One region of the Streptomyces sp. O3 genome, then DNA from elsewhere that is predicted to be linked to it. Evidence: riboswitches for the same ligand, from Rfam matches in the RefSeq annotation. Region 1 holds a riboswitch; each other region holds the start of a gene.
The links. Region 1 has a riboswitch for cyclic di-AMP ahead of ACX6XY_RS14795 (M23 family metallopeptidase). Riboswitches for the same ligand answer to the same signal wherever they lie in the genome.
Positions count from the first base shown of each region.

Region 1 (10,401 bases):
AGGCCCCGCACGGCCGAACGAATCCCTCAGGGGGCTCGCGCGCATGGCCGAGAAACGTCTGTTCTCCTGCGGTTTTCAGCCAGTACGAGAGCGGGCCCACGTCCCCGGTCCCGCACCCCGCACCCCTCCCCCACTCCTCGACACGGCCCCACCCGGACCCTGGGGGCACCCGGCCGGCACCCGGTCGGGTGCCCGGCTCGCGCCCGAGCGCGTCAATACAGAGAGTGAAACTTAGGTCGAAGGTGACGGGGGCGGAGGCGACCAGGGCCGTGGGCGGCTGCTACGCCGCCGGTGTCGGCTCGGGCTCGCCGGTGCCTTCGGGTGTGCGCGGGGAACCGGCTGGCGTCGTGTCTCCGGTGGCCGGTGACGCCGTGTCGGCCGGTGGTGCGACGCCGCGCCACCACGGCGTGCACGGCATGGTGTCCGAACCGGGCTCGAAGGGCTCGCCCGGCCGGGGCAGCGCGATGTCGACGCCCGCGCGGCGGGTCGCGGCGAGGGTGCCCTCGCCCGGCTCGGCCCACGGGTGCGGGGCCAGGTTGAAGGTGGCCCAGTGGATCGGCAGCAGGGTGCCGTGCGGCCCGCCCTGGAGGTCGAGGTGCGCGCGTACGCCTTCGTCGGGCGTCATGTGGATGTCCGGCCAGTAGTCGCTGTAGGCGCCGATCTGGATCATCGTGGCGTCGAACGGGCCGTGCCCGGCGCCGATGTCCGCGAAGCCGGGGAAGTAGCCGGTGTCCCCGCTGTGGTAGATCCGGTGGCTGTCGCCCGCGACGACCCAGGAGGCCCACAGGGTGTGCTGCTGGTTGCGCAGGCCACGGCCGCAGAAGTGCCGGGCCGGGGTCGCGGTCAGTTCGAGCCCCGCGATCTTGGTGTTCTCGTGCCAGTCGAGCTCGCGCAGCCGGTCCGTGCCGACGCCCCAGCGTTCCAGGTGGGCGCCGACGCCGAGCGGCACCGCGAAGACCGTGTCCGTGCCCGCCAGGGCCTTGATCGTGGGGAGATCCAGATGGTCGTAGTGGTCGTGCGAGATGACGACGGCGTCGACGGGGCCCAGCGCGGCCAGCGGCAGCGGCACCGGGTGCAGCCGCTTGGGGCCGACGAAGGAGAAGGGCGAGCAGCGCTCGCCCCACACCGGGTCGAAAAGCACCCTCCTGCCGTCGATCTCGGCCAGCACGCTGGAGTGGCCCATCCAGGTCAGCCGCAGTCCGCTGGCCGGTGGGCGGGCCAGGTCGGCGAGGGTGGTGGCGTGCACGGGGACCGGCCCGGCGGGCGCGCGGCGGGCGCGCTCCTCCTTGCGGAAGTACCGCCTCGCGAGCTCCACCGCGGAACCGGTGGGCCGTACGGACACCCCGACCGGGTTCTGGAACTGCCCTCGGGCGAAATGCGGCGATCGTCGGATACGGGCGAGCCGCTCGCCCGTCGCGTCCGCGCCGAAGGCCTCGGGCCGCCGCGCGCGGAGTCCGGAGCGCAGGGATTGCTTGGCCGTCACGAGACCTCCTGGTGGGTCGCTCAGAGTTTCATTATGGCCACGCACACGGACACAGCGCGGCCAGCCGGGCGACCGCCGCCACGCGAGACACCGGTCCCATGCCTGCTCAACGTGCGGGGCGGCTCAGGGATTCCGCTGCCGGTGATCCAGACCTACGCGCTGCTCGTGTCCCGCACGGGTGTCAGGTGCGGCCGCTTCGCCGACACGTGGTCGCCGGAGGACTCGCCGCGCAGTCGCCGCCCGATCCAGGGCACCAGGTACTCGCGCGCCCACTGGATGTCGTCGCGCCGGTCCTCCAGGGCCCCGCGCGGCGGCAGCGGCGGCCATTCCTGGTCGGGGTCGGCCGGAACCTCGAGGCCGAGCACCTGACCGGCGCGCAGGGCGACCCGCGTGTGCCCTTCGGCCGAGAGATGCAGCCGGTCGTCGTCCCAGGCCCGACGGTCCTGTACGGACTTCAGCGACCACAGGTCGAGCACCGGGCAGCCGTAGCGGTCCGCGATGGCCCGGACGTGCGCGGTGTAGGTGGCGACCTTGCCCCGCAGATGGCGCAGCACGGGGACGCCCCGCGTGTCGAACCCGGTCGTCACCATGACGGTCTCGACCGAGTTCGTGAGGTCGGCGACCGCCCGCTCGAAGCGTTCGGCGACGTCGTCGGGGTCGCTGCCGGGCCGGATGATGTCGTTGCCGCCCGCGCAGAAGCTCACCAGCTCAGGGGCGAGCTCCTTGGCGCGCGGCACCTGGTCGTCGACGATCTGGTCGAGGAGTTTGCCGCGTACGGCGAGGTTGGCGTAGCGGAAGGAGTGCTCGGGGTGGCGGTCGGCGAGCAGGACGGCGAGCCGGTCGGCCCAGCCGACGTAGGCGCCGTCGGGGCCGGGGTCGCCGACGCCTTCGGTGAAGCTGTCGCCGACAGCCACGTACGACCCGAATACGTCAGTCGCGTCACTGCGGATGGGGGATGTCGAATCGTGGTCCACGTCGCCTTATCTTTCACCTATCGGTGTGACTTACGCGACCGTAGCCAGGTCTTGACGGCGGGTGAGATATGCCACCGACATCGACGCGCGCGTGCAGGAATAGACGGGGAGACGGAAGACGGGAACAGGGCGGGTACGTCATACGCGCGACGGCCGGGACCCCGTGGCGGGGTTCCGGCCGTCGCGTTCCGCCGTGGGCGGCGCCGTGGCGTCAGATGGAGACGCCGTGCGAGCGCAGGTACGCGAGCGGGTCGACGTCCGAGCCGTAGCCGGGGCCGGTGCGGATCTCGAAGTGCAGGTGCGGTCCGGTGGAGTTGCCGGTGGAGCCGACCAGGCCGATCTGCTGGCCGCCGGACACCCGCTGTCCCGCGGAGACGCCGAGCGAGGACATGTGGGCGTACTGCGAGTAGTGGCCGTCGGCGTGCCGGATGACGACCTCGTTGCCGTACGAGCCGCTCCAGCCCGCGGACACCACGGTGCCCGCGCCGACCGCCTTGATGGGCGTGCCCGTGGGGGCGGCGAAGTCGGTGCCGGTGTGGTAGCCGCTGGACCACATGGCGCCGGCGGTGCGGTACTGGGTGGAGATGCCCGCGGCGACCGGGGCGGTGAAGCCCGTGGTGGTGGCGGCGGGCTTCGTGGACCGGGACGCGGTGCTGCGCGACGTGGCGGTCTTGGACTTGGACTTGGACTTGGCCTCGGTCTTGGACTTGGCCTCGGTCTTGGACTTGGCCTCGGTCTTGGACTTCGGCTTGGCGTGGCTCCCGGCCTTGGCCTTGGGCTTCGCGTGGCTCTTCGGCTTGGCGTGGCTCTTCGGCTTGGCCTGCGTCTTGGCCGGGGCGCTCGCCGGGGCGGAGGCCTCCGCGTCGAGCTTCAGCTCCGTACCGGGGAAGATCAGCCCCGGATCGTCGCCGATGACCGAGCGGTTGTCCTGGTAGAGCTGCTGCCAGCCACCGTCGACGCGCTCCTGGTAGGCGATACGGGACAGGGAGTCGCCCGGCACCACGGAGTAGGTGCGCGCGGAGGCCCGCTGCGCGGCGTCGGGGGCGGCGGTCGCGGCGGCCTGCGGAGCGGCGGCGGGCGCGGTCCGCGCCACCGTGGCCGGTGCGGCCTCGGGGGTGCTCTGGGGCATGGTGGCCGTAGCCGCGGCGGGCGCGGCCTGCGCGCTGTTGGCGGCGAACAGCGGCAGCGCGAGCGCGGCGCCACCGGTGCCGACGGCGGCGAACTGGCGGCTGATCCGTGTGGACTTGGGTCGGCGGTGCTTACCCTTCGCGGGCATGGCGAGTTCCTCTCCGGCGCCTGCGAGGTGAGCTGTCGGGTTCGGGCTGGAGCTGCCCGGCCGCGCTCTCACGCGGCTTCACCCCAAGCCGCTCCGGAGTCCCGGAACGGCGTTCTACCGTGGGTCCCCCGCTCCTGCCGTGGACGGGTGGGTGTGCGGAGTCCGGACGGCGGCAGGATTGGGCGTCCACCCGGACGTCGGCGACCGTAAGCGAGTGGGAACCGCGGAGACAAGCAGTTGGTTCCAGCCCCACGGGCCACAGCCGCTGCGGCTATGCGCCTCCCGTGACGCTCCGTTGATGGGTCACTCCCACCATCCGCGCATCCGTGGGGAGTTGAGGCGGGGCGTAGGCAACAGACCGTCACGAATATGATCCCGCTCACCAGCGAGACGCCATAGCCCGTTATTCCAGGGCTAGTTACCGCGAACAGTCTGAATCGGGCATTTGACCCTTAGGGCGCATGAGGTCTCATCGGTGTCACGTCGGGACAGGTGGTTGACGCAGGCATCGATGTCATACCGATGTCGTATCGTCGAAGACGCGCCCCGCGGGCGAGCAGCGCCGGCGGCTTACTGGGAGGAGCCCCCGTGACGCAGCAGGTCCCGTCGACCGAGCCCGAGCTGGCCGGAGTGCGCAATTTCCGCGATGTCGCCGGGCTGCCGACCGTGGACGGCAGGCGGGTACGGGCCGGGCGGCTCTTCCGCAGCGGCCACCTCGCGCACGCCACCGAGACCGACGCCGCGTTCCTGGCCTCGCTCGGACTGCATACGATCTTCGACTTCCGCAACGCCGCGGACCAGCGGCTCGAGGGCCCCGACATCGCACTCCCCGGCGTGCGGAACGTGAACCTGCCGCTGACCGACCCAGCCGACGGCGCGGAGTTCTGGAAGATGGTCCGGGACGGCGAGATAGCGGAGCTGCGCGCGGCCCTGGCCGACGGACAGGCCGCGGACCGGATGCTCACCACGTACCGCATGATCATCAAGGAGCGGACCGCCGAGCACAGCCGGGTGCTGCACGCCCTGGCCGACGACAGCGTGCCCGCGCTGATGCACTGCGCGGCGGGCAAGGACCGCGCGGGCCTGTCGATCGCCGTCACCTTGCTCGCCGTGGGCGTCGAGCGCTCCGCCGTCCTCACCGACTACCTGGCGTCGAACGCCGCCCACCGCCGCTACAAGGTACAGCGCGGCGACGGCGGTGCGAGCGCGATGTCGCCCGAGGTCATGGAGCTGCTCAGCCCGCTGTTCGACGCGCGCGCCGAGTACCTTCAGGCGGCGTTCGACACGATCGAGGAGACCTGGGGCTCCGTCGACCGCTACCTCGAAGAGGGGCTGCGGCTGACGCCCGACACGCGCGAGCGCCTGCGCGAGCAGCTCCTGGACTGACCGTCGGCCACGGCTTCGGGCGGCCGCCGCTCCGGGCTACTGGTTCTGTGCGCCCAGTACGAACAGCAGGTAGACGAACGCCGCGAACACATGGCCGACGGCCACATAGACGATCAGCCGGACCCAGAGCGCGCGGGGGAACTTCTCTTCCATGGACCTGGGTCTGGGCCTGGGCCTGGGCCTGGGCCCAGGGCTGGCCACGGCATCGGACGTGTGGGCGGGCCGCTCGGGCTCGGTCATGTCGCGTCTCCGGTGATCCGGTGACCCGTGGCCGCGCCGAGGCACAGCGCGTCCGTCGGGCTCTGCAGCAGGGTGTGGACGAACAGCAGCTCGGCGCCGCCCCGGTCGGCGGCGGCGATCCGGTGCGGGGTGAGCGAGTCGAAGTGGGCGCTGTCGCCGGGCCGCAGCACGTGCGCCGAGTCCCCGAGCCGCAGCCGCAGCGTCCCGGCCAGCACGTACAGCCACTCCTCCCCCGGATGCACCCGCACGATGTCGCCCTGCGCCCCGTGCGGCACCCGCACCCGCAGCGCCTGCATGCCCCGGCCGGGCGCCCCGGCCTGCCGGTAGCTCCAGCCGCCCGCGACGGTCGCCTCCTGCGCGTCCCCGCGCAGCACCGCGTCCCGGTCGGTGACGCGTTCCCCGAGCAGCTCCGAGACCGTCGTCCCGTACGTACGGGCGAGCACGAGCAGCGTCGGCAGGGACGGCTGGCGCTGCCCGGTCTCCAGCCGGGAGAGATGCGCGGGTGAGAGCTGGGCCGCGGCGGCCGCGGCCTCCAGCGTGAGCGAGGCGCGCCGCCGCAGGGCGTGGAGCTGCGGGGCCACGGCGGGCAGCTCGCCCCCCGCACCGCTGGGCGCGGAAAGCCCGGCGGGCCCGGCGGGTCTGGCGGGCTCGGAAGGTTCAGCGGGTTCGGCGGGTTCGGCGGGGTCAGCGGGGTCGGCGGGACTCATGCAGCCGATTGAGCCAGACTCTTACCCTTCAGGCAATTTTCTTGCCCCAGAGGCAAATCACGCGCAAGCAGGCCGAGCAAGCCGTCAGCGCTGGGCGACCGCCTGCTTCACCAGGGTCCTGCCGAAGTCCCACATGAGCCCGCCGCCGTGCGCCTCGTCCATGACCGCGGTGAAGGCCGTGACGAAGCGGTCCACGTCCGCCTCGTCGATGATCAGCGGCGGGATCAGCTTGATCACCTCCAGGTGGTCGCCGGAGACCTGGGTGAGGATCCGGTGCTTCTGGAGCAGCGGTACGACCACCATCTGCGCGAACAGCCCCTTGCGCGCGGCCTGGAGCGCCGCCCACCGGGTGCGCAGCTTCAGCGACGAGGGCTTCCCGAACTCGATGCCGATCATCAGCCCGCGCCCGCGTACCTCGTGCAGCAGCTCGTACCGGTCGACGAGCGCGGCGAGCCGCGACGTCAGCAGCTCGCCCATGGCGCGGGCGTGTGCGACGACGTCCGCGTTCGCCATGACGGACAGCACCGCGAGCCCCGCCGCCATCGCCTGGGCGTTGGCGCCGAAGCTCGCCGAGTGCACCAGCACCCGGTCCATGGACGAGTAGACCTTCTTGAAGATCCAGTCCTTGCCGAGGGTCGCTCCCACCGGTACGTAGCCGCCCGAGAGCGCCTTCGCCACGCAGACCAGGTCGGGTTCCACGCCGTCCTCGTGCTGGTAGGCGTAGAAGTCACCGGTCCTGCCGATGCCGGTCTGCACCTCGTCGGCGATCAGCAGCGCCCGGTTTTGGTGCAGCAGTTCCTGGGCGGCGCGCAGATAGCCGGGGGGCGGCGTGTGCACGCCCTTGCCCTGGATCGGCTCGACGATCAGACCCGCGACGTCCCCGCGCTTCAGCTCCCGCTCCAGCGCCGCCAGGTCGCCGAGCCGCACGGCCGTGTCCGGCAGCAGCGGCGCGAAGCCGTCGCGGAACCCGGCCTCGCCGTTCACCGAGAGGGAGCCGGTGGTCAGCCCGTGGAAGGCGTGCGCGCAGTACAGGATCCTGGGCCTGCCGGTCGCGTACCGGGCGAACTTCAGCGCGGTCTCCACGGCCTCGGTGCCGCTGTTGCCGAAGAACACCCGGTCCAGGTGCGGGCTGTGGCTCAGCAGCCGCTCGGCGAGCAGGCCCGGCAGGGGCTGGCAGTCGAAGCGGGTGAGGTCGGCGAGCGAGGCGTCCAGGACGTCGTGCAGCGCCTGGCGGACGACGGGGTGGTGGCGGCCGAGGCCCATCACCCCGAACCCGGCGAGCATGTCCAGGTAGTCGTTGCCCTCCGCGTCCCAGAAGTGCGCGCCCTCGGCCCGCTCGTAGACCTTGTCGAAGCCGATGGTGTGCAGCATGCGCGGCAGCTGGTGGTTGAGGTGCCGTGCGTGCAGCTCGTACCGCTCCGACCCGCGCTCGGCCAGCAGCCTGCCCAGGTCGAACTCCTCGTGCCCGGACGGCCTCGCCGACTCGGCAGTCGTCATACGACCCTCTCCTTACCCGCGTCGCTCTCCATGCTGGCGTCGCCCTCCATACTGGAGTCGCCCTCCATACTGGCGTCGCTCTCCGTACCCGCGTCGCTCGCCCGGTTCGCGTCCGCGCGCGCGATGCTCGCGCCGATCCGCCCGGCGATGTCCACCGGGGTGAGCCCGATGTCGGCCAGCACCTCGCCCCGCTTGGCGTGTTCCAGGAACCGCTCGGGGATGCCGAAGGTCCGCAGCGGCAGATCCACTTCCGCGTCGGACAGCGCCTGGCCGACCGCCGCGCCCACTCCGGACGTACGGCAGTTGTCCTCGACGACCGCCACCAGGCGGTGCCGCCCGGCCAGCCGGGGCAGCTCGGCGTCGACGGGCTTGGCCCAGCGCGGGTCGACGACGGTGCAGCCGATCCCCCGCGACTCCAGCAGCTCGGCCGCCTGCAGGCACACCGGCGCCATCACCCCGACCCCGACCAGCAGCACCCGCGGATCGGCCGCCCGGTGCAGGACGTCCATGCCGCCGACCCGGTCGACGGCCGGGATCTCGGGCCCCACGGACTCCTTGGGGTACCGGATCAGGGTCGGTGCGTCGTGTACGTCGACCGCCTCGCGCAGCTGCGCCCGCAGCTGCGCGGCGTCGCGTGGCGCCGCGATCCGCAGTCCGGGCACTGCCTGGAGCAGCGACAGGTCCCACATGCCGTTGTGCGAGGGCCCGTCGACTCCGGTGACACCGGCCCGGTCCAGGACGAAGGTGACCGGGCACCGGTGCAGGGCGACGTCCATGAGCAGCTGGTCGAAGGCGCGGTTCAGGAAGGTCGCGTAGAGCGCGACCACCGGGTGCAGTCCGCCGGTGGCGAGTCCCGCGGCGGACACGGCGGCGTGCTGTTCGGCGATCCCGACGTCCCAGATCCGGTCCGGGAACCGCTCGGCGAACCCGGTGAGCCCCACCGGGTGCAGCATGGCCGCCGTGATCGCCACGACGTCCGGGCGCTCCTCGGCGATCGCCGTGATCTCGTCGCCGAACACCGAGGTCCACGAGGGACCGCCCGACGGGGCCAGCGGCTCGCAGGTCAGCGGGTCCATCGCGCCGACCGTGTGGAACCGGTCGGCGTCGTCGGCGAGCGCGGGCTGGTAGCCGCGGCCCTTCTCGGTGCGGCAGTGCACCAGGACCGGGCCGTGGAAGCGTCTGGCGCGGCGCAGCGCCGACTCGACGGCGCCGATGTCGTGCCCGTCGACGGGTCCCACGTACTTCAGCCCCAGGTCCTCGAACATGCCCTGCGGCGCGAACGCGTCCTTGAACCCCTTCTTCGCGCCGTGCAGTGACTCGTACAGCGGCTGTCCGACCACGGGGGTGCGTTGCAGTACGTCCTTGCCCCAGGCCAGTACCCGCTCGTAGCCGTCGGTGGTGCGCAGGGTGGCCAGGTGGTCGGCCAGGCCGCCGATGGTGGGGGCGTAGGAGCGTTCGTTGTCGTTGACGACGATGATCAGCGGCCGGTCCTCGGCGGCGGCGATGTTGTTCAGCGCCTCCCAGGCCATGCCGCCGGTCAGCGCGCCGTCGCCGACGACGGCGACGACATGGCCCGCCTCGCCCCGTACCTGGCGGGCCTTGGCCAGGCCGTCCGCCCAGCCGAGCGCGGTGGAGGCGTGGCTGTTCTCGACGATGTCGTGGCCGGACTCCGCACGCGACGGGTAGCCGGACAGGCCGCCCTTGCCGCGCAGTTTGGAGAAGTCCTGCCGTCCGGTGAGCAGTTTGTGCACATAGCTCTGGTGCCCGGTGTCCCAGACCAGGCGGTCGGCCGGTGAGTCGAAGGCCCGGTGCAGGGCGATGGTCAGCTCCACCACGCCGAGGTTGGGTCCCAGGTGCCCGCCGGTGCGGGCGACCGCCCGCACCAGGAACTCCCGGATGTCCTCGGCGAGTTCGCCGAGTTGTTCGTCGCTCAGCGTCTTCAGGTCACGTGGCCCGCGGATGGTCTCCAGCAGCGTCATGCTCGGCCCCCTCGTCGCTCTCCCGGTGCTCCGGGATCTCTCCCGGTGTCCGGCCCGCGTCACCGCGGGCCCGTCGGCCCCGTACCGCCGACGTCACCCGCGGATTCCTCCGGCGGTCTCGCGGGCCGCGCGCAGCGACTCCTTGAGGGAGCCCATGGTGGCGAGCACGGCGGTCGGCTCGTATCCGCAGTGCGCCATGCAGTTGTCACAGCGCGGGTCCCGGCCGCGGCCGTACTTGTCCCAGTCGGTCTCCTCGACCAACTCCCGGTAGGTGGGCACGTATCCGTCGCTCATCAGGTAGCAGGGCCGCTGCCAGCCGAACAGCGAGTAGTTGGGGATGGCCCACGCGGTGCACGGGAAGTCGACCTTGCCCTCGAGGAAGTCGAGGAAAAGCGGCGAGTGGTTGAGCCGCCAGCGCCGCCGGTTGCCCCCGGCGAAGGCCTTCCGGAACAGCTCGCGGGTCTGCTCGACGCCGAGGAAATGGTCCTGGTCCGGGGCCTTCTCGTACGCGTAGGCGGGCGACAGCATCATCTCGTCGACCTGGAGGTCGTCGTTGAGGAAGTTGAGCACCTCGATGATGGTCTGCGGGGTGTCGGTGTTGAAGAACGTCGAGTTGGTGGTGACGCGGAAGCCGCGCCGCTTGGCCTCCTTGATGGCCGCCACCGCCTCGTCGAAGACCCCTTCCTTCGCCACGGACTCGTCGTGCCGCTCCCGCATCCCGTCGATGTGCACGGCGAACGCGAAGTACGGGGAGGGAGTGAACTTCTCGATCTTCTTACGCAGCAGCATGGCATTGGTGCAGAGGAACACGTATTTCTTCCTGGCCACCAACTGCCGGACGATCTCGTCGATCTGAGGG
Region 1 is NZ_JBTVYK010000025.1:55,879-66,279, forward strand. Features, by position in the region: gene ACX6XY_RS14785 (MBL fold metallo-hydrolase) at 281-1,483, opposite strand; gene ACX6XY_RS14790 (SGNH/GDSL hydrolase family protein) at 1,636-2,457, opposite strand; gene ACX6XY_RS14795 (M23 family metallopeptidase) at 2,669-3,733, opposite strand; cyclic di-AMP (ydaO/yuaA leader) riboswitch at 3,738-3,893, opposite strand; gene ACX6XY_RS14800 (tyrosine-protein phosphatase) at 4,322-5,119, shown strand; gene ACX6XY_RS14805 (DUF6126 family protein) at 5,156-5,272, opposite strand; gene ACX6XY_RS14810 (helix-turn-helix domain-containing protein) at 5,356-6,066, opposite strand; gene ACX6XY_RS14815 (aspartate aminotransferase family protein) at 6,151-7,563, opposite strand; gene dxs (1-deoxy-D-xylulose-5-phosphate synthase) at 7,560-9,542, opposite strand; gene hpnH (adenosyl-hopene transferase HpnH) at 9,636-10,401, opposite strand, start outside.

Region 2 (10,401 bases), on a different contig from region 1:
TCGGGAGGGTGCGGGGGCCTAGGTCGTCGCGGGCCGGTGGGGGTGCGAGGCGTACGGAGCCGCTCAGGACGGAGAGGCCGCGCTGGGCGACGATCACTGGCTCCAGGGAGACGCCGACGACCTCGGGGTGGTCGTCGACCAGCCGGGAGACCCGCAGGAGCAGCTCCGCGAGGGCCGCGGTGTCGACGGGGGCGGAGCCGCGCCAGCCGAACAGCAGGGGCGCCGTTCTGATCGATCTGATCAGATCTTCGGCGTCCCGGTCGGTGACCGGGACGAGCCGGTGCGCGATGTCGCCGAGCAGCTCGGACGGGGCCCCGGCCAGGCCGAACGAGAGCACCGCTCCGGCTGCCGGGTCGATGACCGCCCGTACGACGGTGTCCACGCCGCGCGGCACCATGGCCTGTACGACCGGGCGCAGCTCGGCGGGCTTGCCGAGTGCGTGGGTCAGTTCGGTGTACGCGGTGCGCAGCTGTGTCTCGTCGGCGAGATCCAGGCGTACGCCGCCGAGGTCGGCGCGGTGCCGCAGGTGCGGCGCGGTGGTCTTGAGCGCGACCGGGTAGCCGAGCTGGCGGGCGGCGTGCGCGGCCTCGTCGGGGCCGGGCGCGGGCCGGGTCTGCCGTACCTCGATCCCGTACTGGCGCAGCAGCTCGTGTGCGTCGGCCGGGGCGAGCTCGAATCCCCTGGCGCCGCCGTGCGCGTCGGCGAGCAGCCGCTCGATCCGCTGGGCGGCGCCGGTCTCGTCGATGGTCTCGTCGATGGACTCGGGCACCTTCCCCGGCCGTGCGGCCTCCCGCCGCCACTGGGCGTACTTGACGGCTTCTCCGAGGGCCCGCACGGCCCGCTCGGCAGCGGGGTAGGCAGGGATCGAACGTGCCCCGCCCGCGCCCTCGGGTGAGCCCGGACTCTCGGGTGCGTCCGCGTCGCCCGCCGGGCCTGTGGGTGACACCGCGCTGCCGCCCAGAGCCCCCGCGTCGCGCCCGGCTGCCGCCCCGGCGCCGAAGCCGCCTGGCCCCCCGACCGAGTCGAGGCCCCCTGAGGCCGGGCCCGCGCCGCCGGGGGCGGGGGCTGCTTGGGGTGTGGGGTCCGGGTGGTCCGTGGGCGGGGCTGTGCTGGTGGCGGCTGCCAGGGCTTCGGCCAGGCCGCCCAGTTCCACATGGACCACGGTCACCGGCTTGGCCGGTGCGTCGGCCGTCGCCGCGCGGAGGGCCGCGGCCAGCGCCTCGCCCTCGCCCGACTCGGTTCTGCCGTCCTCTTCCACCCAGGGGATCGCCGTGACCACCACGGCGTCGCAGCCGGGGTCCGCGAGCGCGGCCGCGAGGCCCCGGCGGAAGTCGTCCGGGGTCGCCCGAGTCGTCAGGTCGCGCGGCGGCAGCGGGCGCAGCCCCTCCGCCAGGCAGGCGTCGTAGGTGAGGACGCCCAGCGACTCGGAGTTGCCGAGGATGGCGATCCGCGGCCCGGCGGGCAGTGGCTGGCTGGCCAGGAGCAGGCCCGCGTCGATGAGCTCGGTGACGGTGTCGACCCGGATCACGCCCGCCTGGCCGAGCAGCGCGGAGACCGTCGCGTGCGGCAGGCGTGTGGTCGGCACGGCGTGGCCGGTCGGCGCGCCGGAGTGCCGGGCCCCCTTGACCACGACGACGGGCTTCACCGCGGCCGTGCGGCGTGCCAGGCGGGTGAACTTGCGCGGGTTGCCGATCGACTCCAGGTACATCAGGACCACGTCGGTGTCGGGGTCGTCGTACCAGTACTGGAGTACGTCGTTGCCCGACACGTCCGCGCGGTTCCCGGCGCTCACGAACGTCGAGAGACCCGCACCGCGCCGGTGCAGCCCGGACAGCAGGGCGATGCCGATCGCCCCGGACTGGGTGAACAGGCCGAGCCGCCCGGCCATCGGCATGGTCGGGGCGAGCGAGGCGTTCAGCCGCGCTTCGGGGGCGGTGTTCAGGACGCCGAAGGCGTTCGGGCCGAACAGCCGCATCCCGTACGAGCGGGCCTGCCGCACCAGCTCCCGCTGCCGCTCGCGGCCGCCGTCGCCCGACTCGGCGTATCCCGCGGAGATCACCACAAGGCCGCGCACTCCGCGCTCACCGCAGTCAGCGACGACTCCGGGCACCTGCGCGGCCGGTACCGCGATCACCGCGAGGTCCACCGCGTCGGCGGGGTCGATGTCGCGCACCGACCGGTACGCCGGGACGCCGTCCAGTGAGGTCTCGGCCGCGGACAGGGCCGAGTTCACCGCGTACACCCGGCCGCTGAAGCCCGAGGCGATGAGGTTGCGCAGGATGGCGCGCCCGGTGCCGCCGGGGCGCCGCCCGGCGCCGACGACCGCGACCGAGCCCGGCGTGAGCAGCCGCCGCACCGACCGCGCCTCGGCGCGCTGCTCGCGGGCGCGCTGCACGGCGAGCGAGCGGTCGGTCGGCTCCAGGCCGAATTCCAGGCGGACGACACCGTCCTCGAAGCTGCGCTTCTGCTGGTAGCCGGCGTCCGTGAACACCTTGATCATCTTGGCGTTGGCGGGCAGCACCTCGGCCACGAAGCGGCGTACCCCCCGCTCGCGGGCGACCGCGCCGATGTGCTCCAGGAGGGTGGAGGCGACGCCCCGGCCCTGGTGCGCGTCCTGGACCAGGAACGCCACCTCGGCCTCGTCGGCGGGCGCCGACGCCGGTCGGCCGTGCTCGTCGATCCGGTCGTAGCGGACGGTCGCGATGAACTCGCCGCCCACCGTGACCGCGAGTCCGACCCGGTCCACGTAGTCGTGGTGCGTGAAGCGGTGTACGTCCTTGGCGGACAGCCGTGGATAGGGCGCGAAGAAGCGGTAGTACTTCGACTCGTCCGAGACCTGTTCGTAGAAACTGACCAGCCGCTCCGCGTCCGCGCTGGTGATCGGCCTGATCCGGGCGGTGCCCCCGTCGCGCAGCACCACATCGGCCTCCCAGTGGTCGGGGTAGGCCGCGTCCTGCGGCGGCTGCTCCTGCGGCGGCTGCATGGAAGTCAGCGTACGGGTCGCGGGCCGGCGTGGAGCACCGCAGGGTGGGAGCGGGCGGCGGCGTGGCAGAACCACCCGCCGCCTCATGCGACACTGGTCTAGACAAGGCAGAGTGACACCTGAAGGGCAGCATCACATGGCTGAGCGCCGCGTCAACGTCGGCTGGGCTGAGGGCCTCCACGCCCGCCCCGCCTCCATCTTCGTCCGCGCGGCCACGGCCGCCGGGGTCCCCGTGACGATCGCCAAGGCCGACGGCGACCCGGTCAACGCGGCGTCCATGCTCGCGGTGCTCGGCCTGGGCGCCCAGGGCAACGAGGAGATCGTCCTCGCCTCCGACGCCGAGGGCGCGGACGCCGCTCTCGACCGTCTGGCGAAGCTGGTCGCCGAGGGGCTCGAGGAGCTTCCCGAGACGGTCTGAGCCCCCCCTTGCGGCTAAACCGCCGCCGCTCTCGCGGACGTGGTTTCTCTGCGTTGGGGTTGCTCAATTGATGGTGGCGGTGTTCTCGATTCGAGAGCATCGCCACTTTCATATGCGGGCGCTCGCTCGTAAATGGGCAGCGCAAAACACACCCGCGAATATCCCACCGCTTTGTATACGGCCCTTCGGTTAATTGCGGGCGCTCGCGATGTTTACGGTGTGTTGCGAATTCCTCACACGCTTCGCCGGGCGGTCGGCGGAGCGGCCCGCCGACCGGTCCGCGGACCGCTCACCCGGCCGGTCCTTCGGGCCGGTGAAGCGCGGCCGGTGCGCGGCGGCCGTGCGCTCGGCGTGCAGCGCGGTGAGCGCCCTGGCGCGTTCCGCGTCCCCGCGGGCCACGGCGTCGACGATCGCGCCGTGCTCCGCCCAGGACTCGGTGGGCTGGGCGGCCGGGTCGACCGTGTACATCCAGGTGACCTTGTGCCGCAGCTGGGTGAGCAGGGTCGTCAGGCCCGGACTGCCGCAGGCCTGGGCGAGCGTCTCGTGGAACCAGCCGCCGAGCGCGCGCAGATCCTCGCTGTGCCCCCGGCGGGCCCGCTCCTGGCCGAGCCGCACCAGTCCGCGCAGCACCTTGAGGTGCGCCTCGGTGCGCCGCTGGGCGGCCCGTGCCGCGCCCAGCGGCTCCAGCAGGGTACGCATCTCCAACAGGTCGGCGGCCTCCTGGACGCTGGGCTCGGCGACCTGGGCGCCGACGTGCCTGCGGGTGCGTACGAACCCCTCGGCCTCCAGGGTGCGCAGGGCCTCCCGCACCGGGACCCGTGAGACCCCGTACCGGCGCGCGAGCAGCTCCTCGGTGAGTCTGCTGCCGCGTTCCAGCACACCGGACACGATGTCCTCCCGGATGGCCGTGCATACCGAGTGCGCGGGAACGCGCATGACCTGTCCACCGCCTTAATATCCGCGAAACGCGGTCGATTGACGCCTGTTCGGCGACTCTATTGCAGCAGACGTGGATTTCCGATGGGTGACCGGAATCCATGGATATTTTTTGGACAAGCTGGCGCACGCCTCGAAAGCCGAAAGCCCCGGCTCGGGGAGCCGGGGCACAGGGGGCGTGCGGGACCTGCGGGACGGGGTCAGACGGCCACGCCGTGCGACCGCAGGTACGACACCGGGTCGATGTCCGAGCCGTAGTCCGGGGAGGTGCGGGCCTCGAAGTGCAGGTGCGGCCCGGTGACGTTGCCGGTCGCGCCGGAGAGGCCTATGCGCTGGCCGGGCGTGACGCTCTGGCCCACGGAGACGCCGAGCGAGGACAGGTGTCCGTACTGGGTGTACGTGCCGTCGTTCATCCGGATCACCACGTTGTTGCCGTACGCCCCGCCCCAGCCGGCCTCGACCACGGTGCCGGAGCCGACCGCCAGAACCGGGGTGCCGGAGGCGGCGTGGAAGTCGACGCCCGTGTGGCTGCCGGAGGACCAGACCGCTCCCCCGGCCTGGTATCCGGTGGAGACGTACGAGCCCGCGATCGGTGAGACATACGCGTTCAGCCGGGCCCGCTCAGCCGAGCGCGCGGCGCGCTCCTTCGCCGCCTCGGCCTCGCGCGCCTCCTTGGCTTCGCGTGCCGCCTCGGCCTTACGCGCCGCCTCCGCCTCGCGTGCCTCCTTGGCCCGCTCCTCAGCCTCGCGCTTGGCCTCGGCGGCGGCCTGCTCCTTGGCCGCGGCCTGCTCGGCGGCGTCCTGCTGGGCGCTGGCCTGCGCGCTGATCCGCTCGGCGAGTACGTCGTCGGCGGCGGCGACGGCCTGGTTCAGACCGGTGTCGGCGCCGGGGTGGGCGGCGAGCGCCGGAGAGGCGAGTGTGCCGATGACGCCGGTGGTGGTGAGGGCGGCGACGCCCGCGACGTTCGCGCCCGTGCGCGTCAGACGGCTGGGGCGACGGTGCTTCCCGGATGCCATGAAGTGGCGGGTCCTTTCCTTCCTTCTCGCCTACCGGGTTAGCAGGGGGGTACCCCCTGGCCCTTAAGGCCTTGGGGGAGGGTTCGGAGCAGGAAGGTCTCCTACGGGCCCCACGCGGGGAGGCGCCCGATTCACCCCAGGGACTGCGTGGGTCCCCGGCTCCCCAGGCTCGCGCCTGACGGGGACTCGGCGATGGCTGTCCGGTGCCGCGGACGCGGCGTGTAGCCGACGAACAGCGCCCCGACGCTAAACGGGGCGTCTTTCGCGCCACAAACGGATCGGGCCCTTTGAGGCACATCCCACAGGACAGACCGTCAATCTCGGTGCCATTTCGGACATTAAGGGACCCCGGTGGTCGCTCGACCACCGGGGTCCCCGGTCCGGCACGGGCGCTCCGCTCGGCCGACTAGCCGGTGACGACCGTTACTTCACCGATTCCGAGGGCCTTGACCGGCTCGGCGATCCGCTCGGCGTCGCCGACCAGGATGGTGACGAGCCGGTCTACCGGGAAGGCGTTCACCGCGGCGGCGGTGGCCTCGACGGTGCCGGTCTCGGCCAGCATCCGGTACAGCCGCGCCTGAAAGTCGTCCGGCAGGTGCTGTTCGACCTGGTCCGCCAGGGTGCTCGCGACGGCGGCGGCGGTCTCGTAGCGCAGCGGGGCGACGCCCACCAGGTTCTGCACCGCGACGTCGCGCTCGGCGTCGGTGAGGCCGTCGGCGGCGAGGGTGCGCAGGACCTGCCACAGGTCCTCCAGGGCGGGTCCGGTGGACTCGGTGTCCACGGAGCCGTTGATGGCCAGCATCGAGGCGCCGTTGCCCGCGGCGTCCGAGCGCAGCACCTGGGCGAAGGCGCGCACACCGTAGGTGTAGCCCTTCTCCTCGCGCAGAACGCGGTCCAGGCGCGAGGTGAGGGTGCCGCCCAGGCAGTAGGCGCCGAGCACCTGGGCGGGCCAGACCCGGTCGTGCCGGTCCGGGCCGACCCGGCCGATGAGCAGCTGCGTCTGGACGGCGCCCGGACGGTCCACGATGACGACGCGACCGGTGTCGTCGGCGGTGACCGGCGCCGCGGGGCGGGACTCGGGCGCGGCCCCCGTCCACTCGCCCAGCGACGCGGCGAGCAGTTCGTCCAGGTCCGTGCCGGAGAGGTCGCCGACCACGACGGCGGTGGCCGTCGCGGGCCGCACATGGGCGTCGTAGAACGCCCTGACGGCGGTGGCGTCGATGCGCTCGACGGTCTCCTCGGTGCCCTGGCGCGGGCGCGACATGCGCGCGGTGGCGGGGAACAGCTCCTTGGACAGCTCCTTGGCCGCGCGGCGGCTCGGGTTGGCCATCTCGTGCGGGATCTCGTCCAGGCGGTTGCGCACCAGCCGACTGACCTCGCTGTCGGCGAAGGCGGGCGCGCGCAGCGCGTCGGCGAGCAGGCCGAGCGCCTTGGGAAGCCGGGAGACCGGGACTTCGAGCGAGAGGCGTACGCCGGGGTGGTCGGCGTGCGCGTCGAGCGTCGCGCCGCAGCGCTCCAGCTCCGCGGCGAACTCCTCGGCCGAGTGCTTGTCGGTGCCCTCGGAGAAGGCGCGCGCCATGATGGTGGCGATGCCGTCCAGGCCGTCCGGCTCGGTGTCCAGCGGGGCGTCGAGGTTGACCTCGACGGCGACCACCTGCTGGCCGGGGCGGTGGCAGCGCAGCACGGTCAGGCCGTTGGGGAGCGTGGCGCGCTCGGGGGCGGGGAAGGCCCAGGGCGTGGCCTGGCCCGGCTGGGGCTGGGGGTGGAAGTCCATGGTCACGGTGGCTTCGCCGGTCGTGGTGTGCTGGGCCTGGGTCACTTCGCCGCCTCGTCTTCCTGTACGTCGTTCCCGGCGGCGGCCGCGTCGTGCGCCCCTGCCTCGTCCGCTGGCCCCTCGTCGGCCTCGTCGGGCGCGGTCGGCTCGTACACCAGCACCGCGCGGTTGTCAGGCCGCAGCCGGGCCGCCGCGACCTCCCGGACCTCCGCCGCGGTGACGTCGAGCACGCGCTGTACGGCGGTCAGGGCGAGCTGCGGGTCGCCGAACAGCACGGCGTACCGGCACAGTTCGTCGGCGCGTCCGGCGACCGTGCCGAGCCGGTCCAGCCACTCGCGCTCCAACTGCGCCTGGGCGCGCTCCATCTCCTCGTCGGTCGGGCCTTCGGCCGCGAACCGGGCGAGCTCCTCGTCGACGGCGGCCTCGATGTCCGGGACCTCGACGTCATGCGAGGTCTTGACGTCCAGCCAGCCGAGCGAGGGCGCCCCGGCCAGCCGCAGCAGACCGAATCCGGCCGCGACGGCGGTACGGTCCCGGCGCACCAGGCGGTTGTACAGCCGGGACGACTCGCCGCCGCCCAGGACGGTGAGCGCCACATCGGCCGCGTCGCACGCGCGCGTGCCGTCCTCGGGGAGCCGGTAGGCGGCCATCAGGGCGCGGGCCGGGACCTCCTCCTCGACGACCTCGCGCAGCTCCTCGCCGATGGTGTCGGGCAGCGCGCCGTCCCGCGGGGGCTGCTTGCCGTCGTGTGACGGGATGGAGCCGAAGTACTTCTCGATCCAGGCGAGGGTCTGCTCCGGGTCGATGTCGCCGACCACCGACAGCACGGCGTTGTTCGGCGCGTAGTACGTACGGAAGAACGTCCGCGCGTCCTCCAGGGTGGCCGCGTCCAGATCGGCCATCGAACCGATCGGCGTGTGGTGGTACGGGTGGCCCTCGGGGTAGGAGAGGGCCGTCAGCTTCTCGAAGGCCGTGCCGTAGGGAACATTGTCGTACCGCTGGCGGCGTTCGTTCTTGACGACGTCCCGTTGGTTCTCCATGGACTCGTCGTCGAGCGCGGCCAGCAGCGAGCCCATCCGGTCGGCCTCCAGCCACAGGGCCAGTTCCACCTGGTGGGCGGGCATCGTCTCGAAGTAGTTGGTGCGCTCGAAGCTGGTGGTGCCGTTGAGCGAGCCGCCCGCCCCCTGCACCAGCTCGAAGTGGCCGTTGCCCTGCACCTGCTTCGAGCCCTGGAACATCAGGTGCTCGAAGAGGTGCGCGAGGCCCGTACGGCCCTTGACCTCGTGGCGGGAGCCGACGTCGTACCAGAGACAGACCGCGGCGACCGGGGTGAGGTGGTCCTCGGAGAGCACCACCCGCAGGCCGTTGGCCAGCCGGTGTTCGGTCGCTGTCAGGCCGCCGGTGCCGGCCTGCGCTGTGGCCGTGTGACCCATGGGCATGTGGTCCCTTCGATCGCGTGCGGAATCGCGTGCTGACTCTTCCCCGCGGGCCTGCGCCGACTCGCGTCGTTGACATGCGACGAGGAAGTCCTGTCACTGTATGCAAGCGCACGGACATCTGGCGAAGTTCCCACCGCCTCTCTGCTCTCAGCGAGCATCGGCGACCCCGTTGCACGGGTCGCGGTCCGCGTTGTCAGTGGCTCGGTCCACAATGGTCCGCGTCAGAAGCCCGACTTTTGTTGGTGAAGGAGCCGCAGCCGCGATGGCCCGCCGCAGCACGAAGACCCCGCGCCCCTCAGACGACACCGACTACGAGGAGAAGATCCTCGACATCGACGTCGTCGACGAGATGCAGGGCTCCTTCCTGGAGTACGCCTACTCGGTCATCTACTCACGCGCCCTGCCGGACGCCCGCGACGGCATGAAGCCGGTGCAGCGCCGCATCGTCTACCAGATGAACGAGATGGGCGTGCGCCCCGACCGCGGCTATGTGAAGTGCGCCCGCGTCGTCGGCGAGGTCATGGGCCGCCTGCACCCGCACGGCGACGCCTCGATCTACGACGCGCTGGTGCGCATGGCGCAGCCGTTCTCGATGCGGCTGCCGCTGGTCGACGGACACGGCAACTTCGGCTCGCTCGGCAACGACGACCCGCCCGCCGCGATGCGGTACACCGAGTGCCGGATGGCCGACGCCAGCTCCCTGATGACCGAGTCCATCGACGAGGACACGGTCGACTTCGCCGCGAACTACGACGGCCAGGAGCAGGAGCCGACCGCGCTCCCGGCCGCGTACCCGAACCTGCTGGTGAACGGCGCGTCCGGGATCGCCGTCGGCATGGCGACGAACATGCCGCCGCACAATCTGGGCGAGGTCATCGCGGCCGCCCGCCACCTCATCAAGCATCCGGGCGCCGACCTGGACACCCTGATGCGTTTCGTTCCGGGTCCTGACCTGCCCACCGGCGGCCGGATCGTCGGCCTGGGCGGGATCAGGGACGCGTACGACAAGGGCCGCGGCACGTTCAAGATCCGCGCCACCGTCACGGTGGAGGACGTCAGCGCGCGGCGCAAGGGCCTGGTCGTCACGGAACTGCCGTTCACGGTCGGCCCGGAGAAGGTCATCTCCAAGATCAAGGACCTGGTCGGCTCGAAGAAGCTCCAGGGCATCGCGGACGTCAAGGACCTCACCGACCGCAACCACGGTCTGCGCCTGGTCATCGAGATCAAGAACGGCTTCAACCCGGAGGCCGTCCTGGAGCAGCTGTACAAACTGACGCCGATGGAGGAGTCCTTCGGCATCAACAACGTGGCCCTGGTGGACGGCCAGCCGCTGACGCTGGGCCTCAAGGAACTGCTCGAGGTCTATCTCGACCACCGCTTCAACGTCGTGCGCCGCCGCAGCGAGTTCCGGCGCGGCAAGCGGCGTGACCGGCTGCACCTGGTGGAGGGGCTGCTCGTCGCGCTGCTCGACATCGACGAGGTGATCCGCCTCATCCGGTCCAGCGAGAACTCCGCGCAGGCCAAGGAGCGCCTGGTGGAGCGGTTCTCGCTGAGCGATGTCCAGACCCAGTACATCCTGGACACGCCACTGCGCCGGCTGACCAAGTTCGACCGTATCGAGCTGGAGTCCGAGCGGGACCGGCTCAACTCCGAGATCGAGCAGCTCACCAAGGTCCTGGAGTCGGACGCGGAGCTCCGCAAGCTGGTCTCGTCCGAACTCGCTTCGGTGGCCAAGAAGTTCGGCACCGAGCGGCGCACGGTGCTGCTGGAGTCGGCTGGGGTCCCGGCCGCCGCCGTGCCGCTGGAGGTGTCGGACGACCCGTGCCGGGTGCTGC
Region 2 is NZ_JBTVYK010000001.1:181,295-191,695, forward strand. Features, by position in the region: gene ACX6XY_RS00890 (bifunctional acetate--CoA ligase family protein/GNAT family N-acetyltransferase) at 1-2,983, opposite strand, end outside; gene ACX6XY_RS00895 (HPr family phosphocarrier protein) at 3,120-3,401, shown strand; gene ACX6XY_RS00900 (GntR family transcriptional regulator) at 3,591-4,337, opposite strand; gene ACX6XY_RS00905 (M23 family metallopeptidase) at 4,538-5,353, opposite strand; cyclic di-AMP (ydaO/yuaA leader) riboswitch at 5,367-5,555, opposite strand; gene ACX6XY_RS00910 (M16 family metallopeptidase) at 5,760-7,127, opposite strand; gene ACX6XY_RS00915 (M16 family metallopeptidase) at 7,169-8,566, opposite strand; gene ACX6XY_RS00920 (DNA gyrase/topoisomerase IV subunit A) at 8,829-10,401, shown strand, end outside.
Region 2: it holds a riboswitch for cyclic di-AMP, as region 1 does, so the genes downstream of both, ACX6XY_RS00905 (M23 family metallopeptidase) here and ACX6XY_RS14795 (M23 family metallopeptidase) in region 1, are expected to answer to the same signal.

Region 3 (10,401 bases), on a different contig from region 1:
GGTCGTGATCCTGCTGCTGACCGAGCTGACCAGCAACACCGCCACCACGGCGACCTTCGTGCCGGTCATGGCGGCGGTCGCGGCCGGGACGGATCAGGACGTGCTGCTGTTCACGCTGCCGGTGGCGCTGGCCGCCACGTGCGCGTTCATGCTCCCGGTCGCGACTCCGCCGAACGCCGTGGTGTTCAGTACGGACAAGATCACCATCGGGCAGATGATCCGGGGCGGCGTCTGGCTGAACGTCATCGGAGTCGTGCTGGTCACCGCGACCGTCTACTCGCTGGGGGCGCTGGTGCTCGGCATCGACCTCTGAGGCGGACGCCACAGTGAACGTGGTCGGGAGGCCCGTCCGGATGGCGTATAGTTGAGTTCACCGACGCGGGGTGGAGCAGCTCGGTAGCTCGCTGGGCTCATAACCCAGAGGTCGCAGGTTCAAATCCTGTCCCCGCTACTGAACGTCAGGCCCGGCAGCTTTCGAGCTGTCGGGCCTGACGCGTTTCCCGCTTCCCCGCTTCCCTCGTCACCCGTTCGGCGCACATCCGGTAGCCCGCGGCCCCCGCTGCGGGAAGGCTGAGGGAACAGCGGCAGCGGTCCGCGGCCGGTACGGGGCGGACGTGGCGGGAGACGAACGGGTGGGCCATCGAGCAGGGGCGCCGGGGACACCGGTCGGACGGCACCGGCCTCGGCACTGGGACCGGGACCGGGGCATCACCTTCGTCCGCGCGCTGCCGGTGCTGCTGATCGCCGTCGGGCTGACCGTCGCCCTGCTGACCCCGCCCAGGTTCACCGCCGCGCCGTTCTTCTCGGCCGCCCCGCTGATCGCCGCGCCGTTCTTCGCGCTCAGCGGCACGGTCCTGATCGGGATCGCCGCGTCGGCGTCGGTCATCGGGCCGCAGATGTACTACGGCACGATGGGGTTTCCGCAGGAGACCACCGAACTGGTCACGGTCACCACCGTGGCCGCTCTGGCGATCGTGATCAACCTCGTCGTCCGCAGCAGAGGCGAGCAGCTCGCCTCGGTCCGTCATATCGCCGAGGCGGCCCAGCGGGCCGTGCTGCCGGAGCCGCCGCCCAGCATCCGCGGGCTCGCCATCGCCGCCCGCTACGAGGCCGCGCAGGCCGACGCGTTCATCGGGGGCGACCTCTACGCGGTCCAGGACACCCCGCACGGCGTACGGCTCATCGTCGGCGACGTACGCGGCAAGGGCCTCGGCGCGGTCGAGGCGGTCGCGGTGGTCATCGGGGCCTTCCGGGAGGCCGCCGAGGGCGAGGCGACCCTGGCGGCCGTGGCGCAGCGCCTGGAGCGCGCCCTGACCCGTGAGGGCACCCGGCGCGAGGGGCTCGACGCGTTCGAGGGGTTCACCACGGCCGTACTCGCGGAGATCCCGCACGGCGACGGCGTCATCCGCCTGATCAACCGGGGGCACCCGGAGCCGCTGCTGCTGTGCGCGGACGGGGCGCTGCGGGTGCTGACCCCCGACGAGCCCGCGCTGCCGCTCGGGATGGGCGACCTGGGCGGCTGGCCGGACCGGGTGACCGAGGCCGAGTTCCCCGTGGGGGCCACGCTTCTGCTCTACACGGACGGGCTCTCCGAAGCGCGGGACGCGGGAAACGTCTTCTACGATCCGGCGGCGCGGCTGAGCGGGCGGGTCTTTCCGGGCCCCGACGCGCTGCTCGGCACCGTGGCCGACGAAGTGCACGGCCACACGGGAGGCGTCACGACCGACGACATGGCGCTGCTCGCGGTCAGCCGACCCGCGATGTCACCGAAGGTGACCGAAGGGGACCCCTCCGCATAACGACTGACACACCGTCAAGAAAATCAGTGCCGATCCGGAGGAGTCGACTCGCCCGATTTGGACCCTCCATGCCCCGTTAAGTCCACGGCCGAGATCCTGAACGATCAGTGGGAACGGCTTGGAATCCGGGGTCGGGGTCTATTAACGTTCGATAACGCAGCGCGGTCGTCCCAGCCGTCACAAGAGTCGGCTCCGTGCTCACACGCCTAATCCCGCAAGGGAGCCGGGGAACCACCTACTTGGGGTGAATCGGGCGCGACACGCTTCAACCGAGGCGCTGGAGTGCCCGTAGGAAACCTTCCTGTTCCGAACCCGTCAGCTAACCCGGTAGGCGAGAGGAAGGAAAGGAGTGCGCCCCAGTGGCGTCCAACAGGCCTGCCCCCGAAGTCTCGTACCTGCCGGACGACGGCTACGAGCCCGGCTCTCTCGCTCTTGAGGAGCCCGTGGGGGAGTGGAATCCCACCGAGGAGTCCATCCGCCCCGTGCGCGGCAGGCACCGCGTCGCCAAGCAGCGCGGCGGATTCGCCCGCAGCTCCACGGTGCTCGGCGTCGGCGTCATCGCCGCGGTCGGCGCGGGCGGCATCGCCACCGCGCAGGACAAGTCGGCGGCCCCGATATCCATGCCCGACCTCTCGGGCGTGACGGACAAGCTTCCGGACGTGGGCTCGCTGCTGTCCGATGACGGCGACGAGAGCGAGTCCGAGTCCGCCGCCGAGCTCGGCGGCGTGGCCACGGTCTCGCAGGCCACCGCGGGCGCCGAAGCCGACGGTGAGCAGGGCTCGGTGGACGCCGGTGAGGCGCTGCGCGCCCGCATCGTGCAGCAGGCCGAGCGCAAGCAGGACCAAGCCGCGACCGCCGAGCAGGTCGCGGCGGCGGACGCCGCCGCCAAGAAGGCCGCTGAGGACGCCGCGAAGGCGCGCAGCGACGCCGAGGCCGAGGCCGAGAAGAAGCGCAAGGCCGAAGAGGAAGCCAAGCGCAAGGCTGAAGAGGAGAAGAAGCGCAAGGCCGAGGAAGAGGCCAAGCGCAAGGCCGAGGAGGAGCGCCTCGCCAAGCTCGCCGCGAGCTTCTCGCTCCCCACCTCCTCCTACACGATCACCTCGACCTACGGGCAGGCTGGCCCGATGTGGTCGTCCGGGTACCACACCGGGCTGGACTTCGCCGCCCCGACGGGTACGCCGATCAAGGCCGTGCACAGCGGCACCGTCAAGTTCGCTGGCTGGCACGGCAGCGCGTACGGGTACCGCACCGTCCTGGAGCTGGACGACGGCACGGAGGTCTCCTACAGCCACCAGTCGTCGATCGCCGTCACGGCGGGCCAGAAGGTCACCACGGGCGAGGTCATCGGCCGGGTCGGCTCCACCGGCAACTCCTCGGGCCCGCACCTGCACCTTGAGGTCGAGTCGCCCGGCGGCGGCAAGGTGGACCCGAGGGCGTGGCTGCGCAGCAAGGGCCTCAACCCCTGATCTGTCAGGCCTCGGTTCCCGGCCCTCCGCTCGCGAATCTCTGACTCTGATTCCCCTGGACTCCGGCAGTCCTGGCGGCACCCCCCCCGACGCCAGGGCTGTCGGTACGACGCATGCCCGCGGTACGACGCGTGCCCGGAACGCGGTTTCACGTGAAACGCACGCGCGTTCGCCTGTGGTGGTCGTGCCGCTGGCCGCGGTGGGCCGCGCTCAGCCGCTGTGCGGGTGGTGCGGCCCCGCGTATCCCGCGCCGTAGCCGTAGCCGTAGCCGTAGCCGGGGCCGTAGCCGGGGCCGACCGGCCAGGGCGGGACCGAGGCCGGGACCGGTGGGACCGCCGGGGCCGTCTCCCAGGCCGCGTGGGCGTGTGCGGGGCGCGCCGTGCCGCGGTGCCGCCACAGCTCGTCCAGCAGCGCACGCTCCCGTACGACGAAGTCGGCGCCCGCCCGGCCGCCGCGGCCCCGGTTCCTGAGCAGCGCCAGCGACGTCGCACAGCGCTGGTAGTCGGCGACCGCGCGGGCCGCGTCCCGGCCCTGGGTCCTGGCGGCGTGCGCGCGGGCGATGCGCCGGGCGCGCAGCGAGGCGAGTGCCCGAGGTTCCAGCGGCGCGAGCCAGCCGGCGCGCACATAGGCGGGCAACTCCTCGCGCAGCATGCGCAGCTCGCGCTGCCTGGTCCAGATCGCCAGCCAGGTCAGCAGCCCGAAGCAGGGAACCATGAAGGACGCGTAGACGGCGAAGAAGCCGAGGCCGCCGAAGACCGCGGAGCCGTTCCACAGCGCGTGCATGCCCATCGCCAGGAGCAGCCCGCCGACCGGCGCCAGCACCCGGCGCGTCCGCTGGCGGTGCGCCGCGTGCGCGGCGATGCCGAAACCGATGCCGGTGAGCACGGTGAACAGCGGGTGCGCGAACGGCGACATGACGACCCGTACGAAGAACGTCAGGACGGTCATCGACGGCAGGTCGGCGCCGGTGTCGTCGACGAGACCGCCGTCCGGGAAGCCGCCGTCGGCGTCCATGCCGTAGGCGTTGCCCAGGTAGAGGATGTTCTCGGTGAACGCGAAGCCGGTGGCGGTGACTCCGGCGACCACCACGCCGTCGACGATCCCGGTGAAGTCCCGCCTGCGGAACAGGAAGACCAGCAGGACCGCGGCCGCCTTGCCGGTCTCCTCGACGACCGGTGCGATGACGGTCGCGCCGAGCGCGTCGGCGTCGGTCCGGTCGGGGGTGTTGGCGGCTATCCAGTTCATCGCGAACGAGTTCGCGACGATCGCTATGAGAGCGGCGGCGCAGGCGCCCCAGGCGAAGCAGAACACCAGGTTCCGCCAGGGGCTCGGCGCGACCCGGTCCAGCCAGCGGAACGCGGCGGTCAGCAGCGGTACCGGCAGCACCGCGAGCCCGAGCCCGACGAGGAAGCCTTCCGTGCCGGTCTGCTCCCTGACCAGGGCCAGGATGACGACCCCGGACACGGCGAGCAGAGCGACCAGCGCGCCCGCCCGTACGGCCCTGTGCCGCCACCAGGAGGTACGGCGCGGTCTCGGCCCCTCGACGTGCGGGACCTCGGACGGCGGATACGGATCGCTGACGGCCACGGCGTTGACCCTAACGAGGGACGACGGCGGTCCGCGACGGTGCCCCGGACCAGCTCAGGGGCGCGCGCTCTCGGGGTCGCTTCCGGGGCCGCCCTCGGGGGCGCTCTCGGAGGTGAGCGCGGCGGTGCGGGTGAACAGCAGGTCGTGGACGACGTGCCCCTTGTCCAGACCCTGGCCCTCGAACCGGGTGAGCGGCCGGAACGCCGGGCGGGGCGCGAAGCCGCCGCCTGGCTGGGTGTTCTCGAAGTCGGGGTGCGCGTCGAGCACCTCGAGCATCTGCTCGGCGTAGGGCTCCCAGTCGGTCGCGCAGTGCAGCAGCGCGCCGGGCTTCATCCGGGGCGCGGCGAGGGTGAGGAAGTCCGGCTGGATGATGCGCCGCTTGTGGTGCCGGGTCTTGGGCCACGGGTCGGGGAAGTAGACGCGCAGCCCGTCCAGCGACTCGGGGGCCAGCATCTCGCGGAGGAGGATGATCGCGTCGCCGTTGGCCACGCGGATGTTGGACAGGCCGTTCCGGTCCGCGAGACCGAGCAGGTTGCCCTGGCCGGGTGTGTGCACGTCGACCGCGAGAATCCCGGTCTCCGGGTCGTCGGCCGCCATCTGCGCGGTGGCCTCGCCCATGCCGAAGCCGATCTCCAGGACGACGGGGCGGCCGTCGAAGAGTTCACCGAGGTCGAGGACGCGCCGTCCGTCGATGTCCAGGCCCCACTTGGGCCACAGCCGCTCCAGGGCCTCACCCTGGCTGGCGGTCACCCGGCTCCGGCGCGGCTGGAAACTGCGGATGCGCCGCTCGTGGTGCGACCCCGCGGGGTCGGGTGTGGGGCCTCCGGGGAAGCGGGGCGCGCCGTGGGGTCGGGAGGCGTGGTGATCGTCAGACACAATGCCCCGATTTTACGCGACCCCCACGCACCCCGACCGACGCCCGCCCCGCCCGCAGACCACTCCCACAGGGCGCCCGTCCGGGTCCCACGCCCGCCCCGCTCCGGCACGCCGCCCCGGCTCCCGCGCGCCGCCCCCGGCTCCGGCGCGCCGCCTCCGGCTCCGGCGCTCCCGTCCAGCCCACCCGCGACCCGCGCCTCGCGGCCTCTCGTACGCCCGAGCCCGCCGGAGTCTCGCGTGCCCGAGTGGACCCACGACCCCGCACGCGCCCCTCACCCGGCCCGACCTTCCGTGCGGTCCGCCGCGGCCCGGACCAGCACGGCCCGGACCAGCCCGGACCAGCACGGCCCGGCCCACCCGCGGCCCGCGCCACGCGGCCTCTCGTGGTTCAGGTGCGGCCCGCGCCCCCGAGTGCGCCCCGCCTGGGGGATATCCCGGCGGGGACCGCGCGGGTGCGGGTCGGGGTGCCGGTCCAGCAGGTGCCGCGGCGGGACAGGAGGCGGCGGAGCCAGAGCTCTGTCGAGACGAGTTCGGCCAGGCCGTCCAGGGGCAGCCCCGCGCCGTCGGCCGCCGCGCGCAGGGCCTTGCGGACGACTCTGGCCTCGACGAGACCCGCCTGCGCGAGCAGCGGCGTACCGAAGAGGTCGACCAGGGAGCCGACCGCGACGCGCAGCCCCGTGCCGACCGCCGCCGCGGACGAGGCATGCGAGGCGGCGCCCCAGCCGGGCGGCAGCTCCGTGACCCCGGCGCCCTCCAGCACCGCACGGAGGATGTCCGCGCGGGCGCCCGGCCGGACCCGCAGCGCTTCCGGCAGCGCGCGGCAGGCCCGTACCACCTGGTTGTCCAGGAAGGGCGTGTGCAGCCGCTGCGAGCGGACCTCGGCGGCCTGCTCCAGAACCCGCAGATCCGCGGCGTGCCGGGCCAGCGCGGCACGCGCGCGCAGCTCGCCGGGGTGCTGCCCCGGACCGGGCCCCGGACGCATGGCGGCCTGCTCCAGGCGAACCGATACTTCGGCGAGCGCCTCCCCGGTGAGCCAGCGCGCGGCCGGTCCCGGCCTGGCCCAGGTGAGTGCCGCGAGGGAGGCTCCCACCGCGCCCGGCGGTTCGTCGAAGCGCCCGTCCCGCAGCCGCAGCGCGGCGTCCCCGAGCCCGGAGCGGTAGGACGTACGGGCCAGTCGGCGCGCGGCCGCGTAGACCTTCGCCGGGACCAGGACCGATCCTTCGCTCTTCGCCAGCGCCGCGACCGGGCGCACCAGATGGCGGCGGCGCCGGTCCATCAGCAGATCGGCCAGCCGGGCCGGATGCGCGTCCAGGACCTGCCGCGCGCCGCCGCCGGTGAAGTGGTCGGCGCTGCCCGCGGCGAGTCGCGCGCGGTGCCGCCCGGCCAGCACCAGCGAGGGCCCCGGCTCGTCCGTGAGCGGTCCGTCCAGGTCGGCGTAGGGGAGGGTCTCCTCGCCGCCGGTGACGACGACATGGTGCAGCCGGGGGTTCGCCGCGATGGCCCCGGCGCGCTCCAGCTCGGCCTCGCGGCCGCTGGCCGTCAGGTCGTTGAAGGTGACGGCGAGCAGCCGCTCCCCGGCCCCTGTGCCATGCCCGAGCACCGTGCCCGGCAGCCCCGGCAGACCCGCGGCGAGCAGCGCGAGCGTCCCGGACGCGGGCCCCCCGGACAGGTCGGCGCCGATGCCGGGCGCCGGCAGCCGGGGGGCCCGGCGCTCGGCGGGACCCATGCCGGGCACCGGACCCGGATCGATGTCCGGAACATGGCGGGGCGCGGACAGCCGGGCGCGCACCGCGTCGACGAGCGCGTCACGTACGCCGTCCACGGCGCGCGTCGCGTCCATCTGGGGTGCCGCGATCGCGAGCGAGGCCACCGGTTCGTACCCGGCGATCTCCCGTGCGCCGTCGCGCAGGATCAGCGCGTGCCCCGGCGGAATGCGCCGCACGCCCGCGTACGGCGTCGAGTCGTGCAGGGCCTCGGGCACGTCGGGGCAGGCGAGCAGCGCCGCGAGGTAGCCGATGTCGAGATGGGCCTCGACCAGGTCGGCGAGCGGGAGCGCGGCCGTCGCGTACGCCGTGCCGCCCGCCCAGGGGGTGTGGAAAACGGGCCGTGCGCCCGCCAGGTCGCCCGCGACGGTGACCCGCCGCCCCACCTGGACGACGGCCGTGTAACTCCCGGACCAGGTGGTCAGATGCCGCAGCGCGCCGCCGCGCGCGGCCAGCAGGCCGAGCCTGAGCTGTTCGTCGCTGGCGCCGCAGGTGCCCAGTACCGCGATCCTGGTGTGCGGGTCGGCCTCGATGACGCGTACCTCGTCCACGCGCCAGTCGCCGACCGCCCACAGCGGATCGGGGTCGCTCCAGAGCAGCTGGGAGCCCACCGGGTGCGGATCCCCGCCGTCGGCGTCGCCGAGGCTTCCGGGACTTCCGGGACTTCCGGGACTTCCGAAGCTTCCGGGACTTCCGAAGCTTCCGGGACTTCCGGGCGCTTTCGCGGTGGTACGACTCCACCCCACCAACCACCGCATCGCCGCCTCCACAGGCTGTGGACAGAACAGAGCACCGAACGAGTTCGGGACCATGCTGCCACGAAGAAGGCGCGCGGGAGCGACTGCGGGGCGGCACGCGCGCAGCACAATGCGCCCCCGAAGCGGAAGAGTTGGCTCACCCGGCGACCCTCGACGGGCCGCACGGAGGCCGGTTGGGGACCGGCTGTTTTCGGCCAATCCGTCCGCCGGACGGCCGGTCGCGCAGTCCGGGAGGCGGGGTGCGCCTCCCGGACTGGTCCGCCGCCCGCGGGGATGTAGGCGGCGGTGTCCCCCAGCCCACTGGATCCAGTACGCAGCGGGCCGACCCACGCGTTGCCATGGAAGCGCTCCCCGGATGGCCGGAGAAGAGCGCACGGGCGGGCGCACGGCCACACGCCCGGAGCACGACCCTGTTCGGCGCCGCTTCTGTACAGACAACAATCCCGCCATCCGGAACTTGCCCCTTAACGCTTGGGATGCGGCGAACTACGCTGGGTTTACGAATGCCGCGTGGTTATGCCCCCGCGGCAGCCGTCTGTGTCGAGGGGTGGCGCATGTCCAGGGAGCAACGCGGGCCGAACGACAAGCTCGGCGCCGTTCTCGCCCTCGCGGGAATCAGCAACGCGGGACTCGCGCGGCGGGTCAACGACCTCGGCGCACAGCGCGGGTTGACCCTTCGCTACGACAAGACCTCGGTGGCCCGCTGGGTCTCCAAGGGCATGGTGCCGCAGGGTGCGGCCCCGCATCTCATCGCCGCGGCCATCGGCCAGAAGCTCGGCAGGCCGGTGCCGTTGCAGGAGATAGGGCTCGCGGACGCCGACCCCGCGCCCGAGGTGGGGCTCGCCTTCCCGCGGGACGTGGGAGCCGCCGTCCGGTCGGCGACCGACCTCTACCGCCTCGACCTCGCCGGGCGGCGTGGCGGCGGGGGGATCTGGCAGTCGCTGGCCGGTTCGTTCGCGGTCAGCGCATATGCCACGCCCGCCTCCAGATGGCTGATTACGCCCGCCGACAGCTCCGTGGAGCGCTCCCTCGCCAGCGCCGTCAGCGCCAGCGCTGCTGACAGCGGCTCCGCGCCCGGCGACGCACCGCTCAAAGTCGGCCACAGCGACGTGCAGAAGCTGCGCGAGGCCGCCCAGGACGCCCGCCGCTGGGACTCCAAGTACGGCGGCGGCGACTGGCGTTCCTCGATGGTCCCGGAGTGCCTGCGCGTCGAGGCGGCGCCGCTGCTGCTCGGCTCGTACTCGGACGAGGTGGGGCGCGCGCTGTTCGGCGCGACCGCCGAACTGACCCGGCTCGCCGGGTGGATGGCCTTCGACACCGGCCAGCAGGAGGCGGCGCAGCGCTACTACATCCAGGCGCTGCGGCTGGCCAGGGCGGCGGCCGACGTGCCCCTGGGCGGCTACGTACTCGCCACCATGTCCTTACAAGCCACCTACCGGGGCTTCGGCGACGAGGGGGTCGACCTCGCGCAGGCCGCGCTCGAACGCAACCGCGGCCTCGCCACGGCCCGCACCATGAGCTTCTTCCGCCTAGTCGAGGCACGCGCGCACGCGCGCGCCAACGACGCCGCAGCGGCGGGCGCCGCGCTCAAGGCCGCCGAGGGCTGGCTGGAGCGGGCCAGGGACGGCGACGCGGACCCGTCCTGGCTCGGCTTCTACTGCTACGACCGGTTCGCCGCGGACGCGGCCGAGTGCTACCGCGACCTGAAGGCGCCCCGCCAGGTCCGCCGCTTCACCGAGCAGGCGCTGTCCAGGCCCACCGAGGAGTTCGTCCGGTCGCACGGGCTGCGCCTGGTGGTGTCGGCGGTCGCCGAGCTGGAGTCGGGGAACCTGGACGCGGCGTGCGCGCAGGGACTGCGCGCGGTCGAGGTGGCGGGCCGCATCTCGTCGGCGCGCACCACCGAGTACGTACGCGACCTGCTGCACCGCCTCGAACCGCACGGCGACGAACCCCGCGTCGCGGAACTGCGCGAACGCGCCCGCCCCCTGCTGGTGGCCCCGGCCTAGGGTTCGCCCGGCCGGGCCTAGGGTGTGCCCGGCCGGGAGGCCCAGGTTTGCGGGCGTTGTCAGTGGCGCAGTGCAGTATCGAACCTGGGAGGTGTGATCCGTGATGAGCAAGAGCGTGTACGACGCCGATGTGCTCGTGGTGGGCGGCG
Region 3 is NZ_JBTVYK010000026.1:78,095-88,495, forward strand. Features, by position in the region: gene ACX6XY_RS15375 (SLC13 family permease) at 1-313, shown strand, start outside; tRNA gene ACX6XY_RS15380 (tRNA-Met) at 378-451, shown strand; gene ACX6XY_RS15385 (PP2C family protein-serine/threonine phosphatase) at 615-1,799, shown strand; cyclic di-AMP (ydaO/yuaA leader) riboswitch at 1,993-2,148, shown strand; gene ACX6XY_RS15390 (M23 family metallopeptidase) at 2,159-3,262, shown strand; gene ACX6XY_RS15395 (PrsW family intramembrane metalloprotease) at 3,473-4,849, opposite strand; gene trmB (tRNA (guanosine(46)-N7)-methyltransferase TrmB) at 4,904-5,728, opposite strand; gene ACX6XY_RS15405 (asparagine synthase-related protein) at 6,114-8,246, opposite strand; gene ACX6XY_RS15410 (MFS transporter) at 8,801-10,252, shown strand; gene lhgO (L-2-hydroxyglutarate oxidase) at 10,356-10,401, shown strand, end outside.
Region 3: it holds a riboswitch for cyclic di-AMP, as region 1 does, so the genes downstream of both, ACX6XY_RS15390 (M23 family metallopeptidase) here and ACX6XY_RS14795 (M23 family metallopeptidase) in region 1, are expected to answer to the same signal.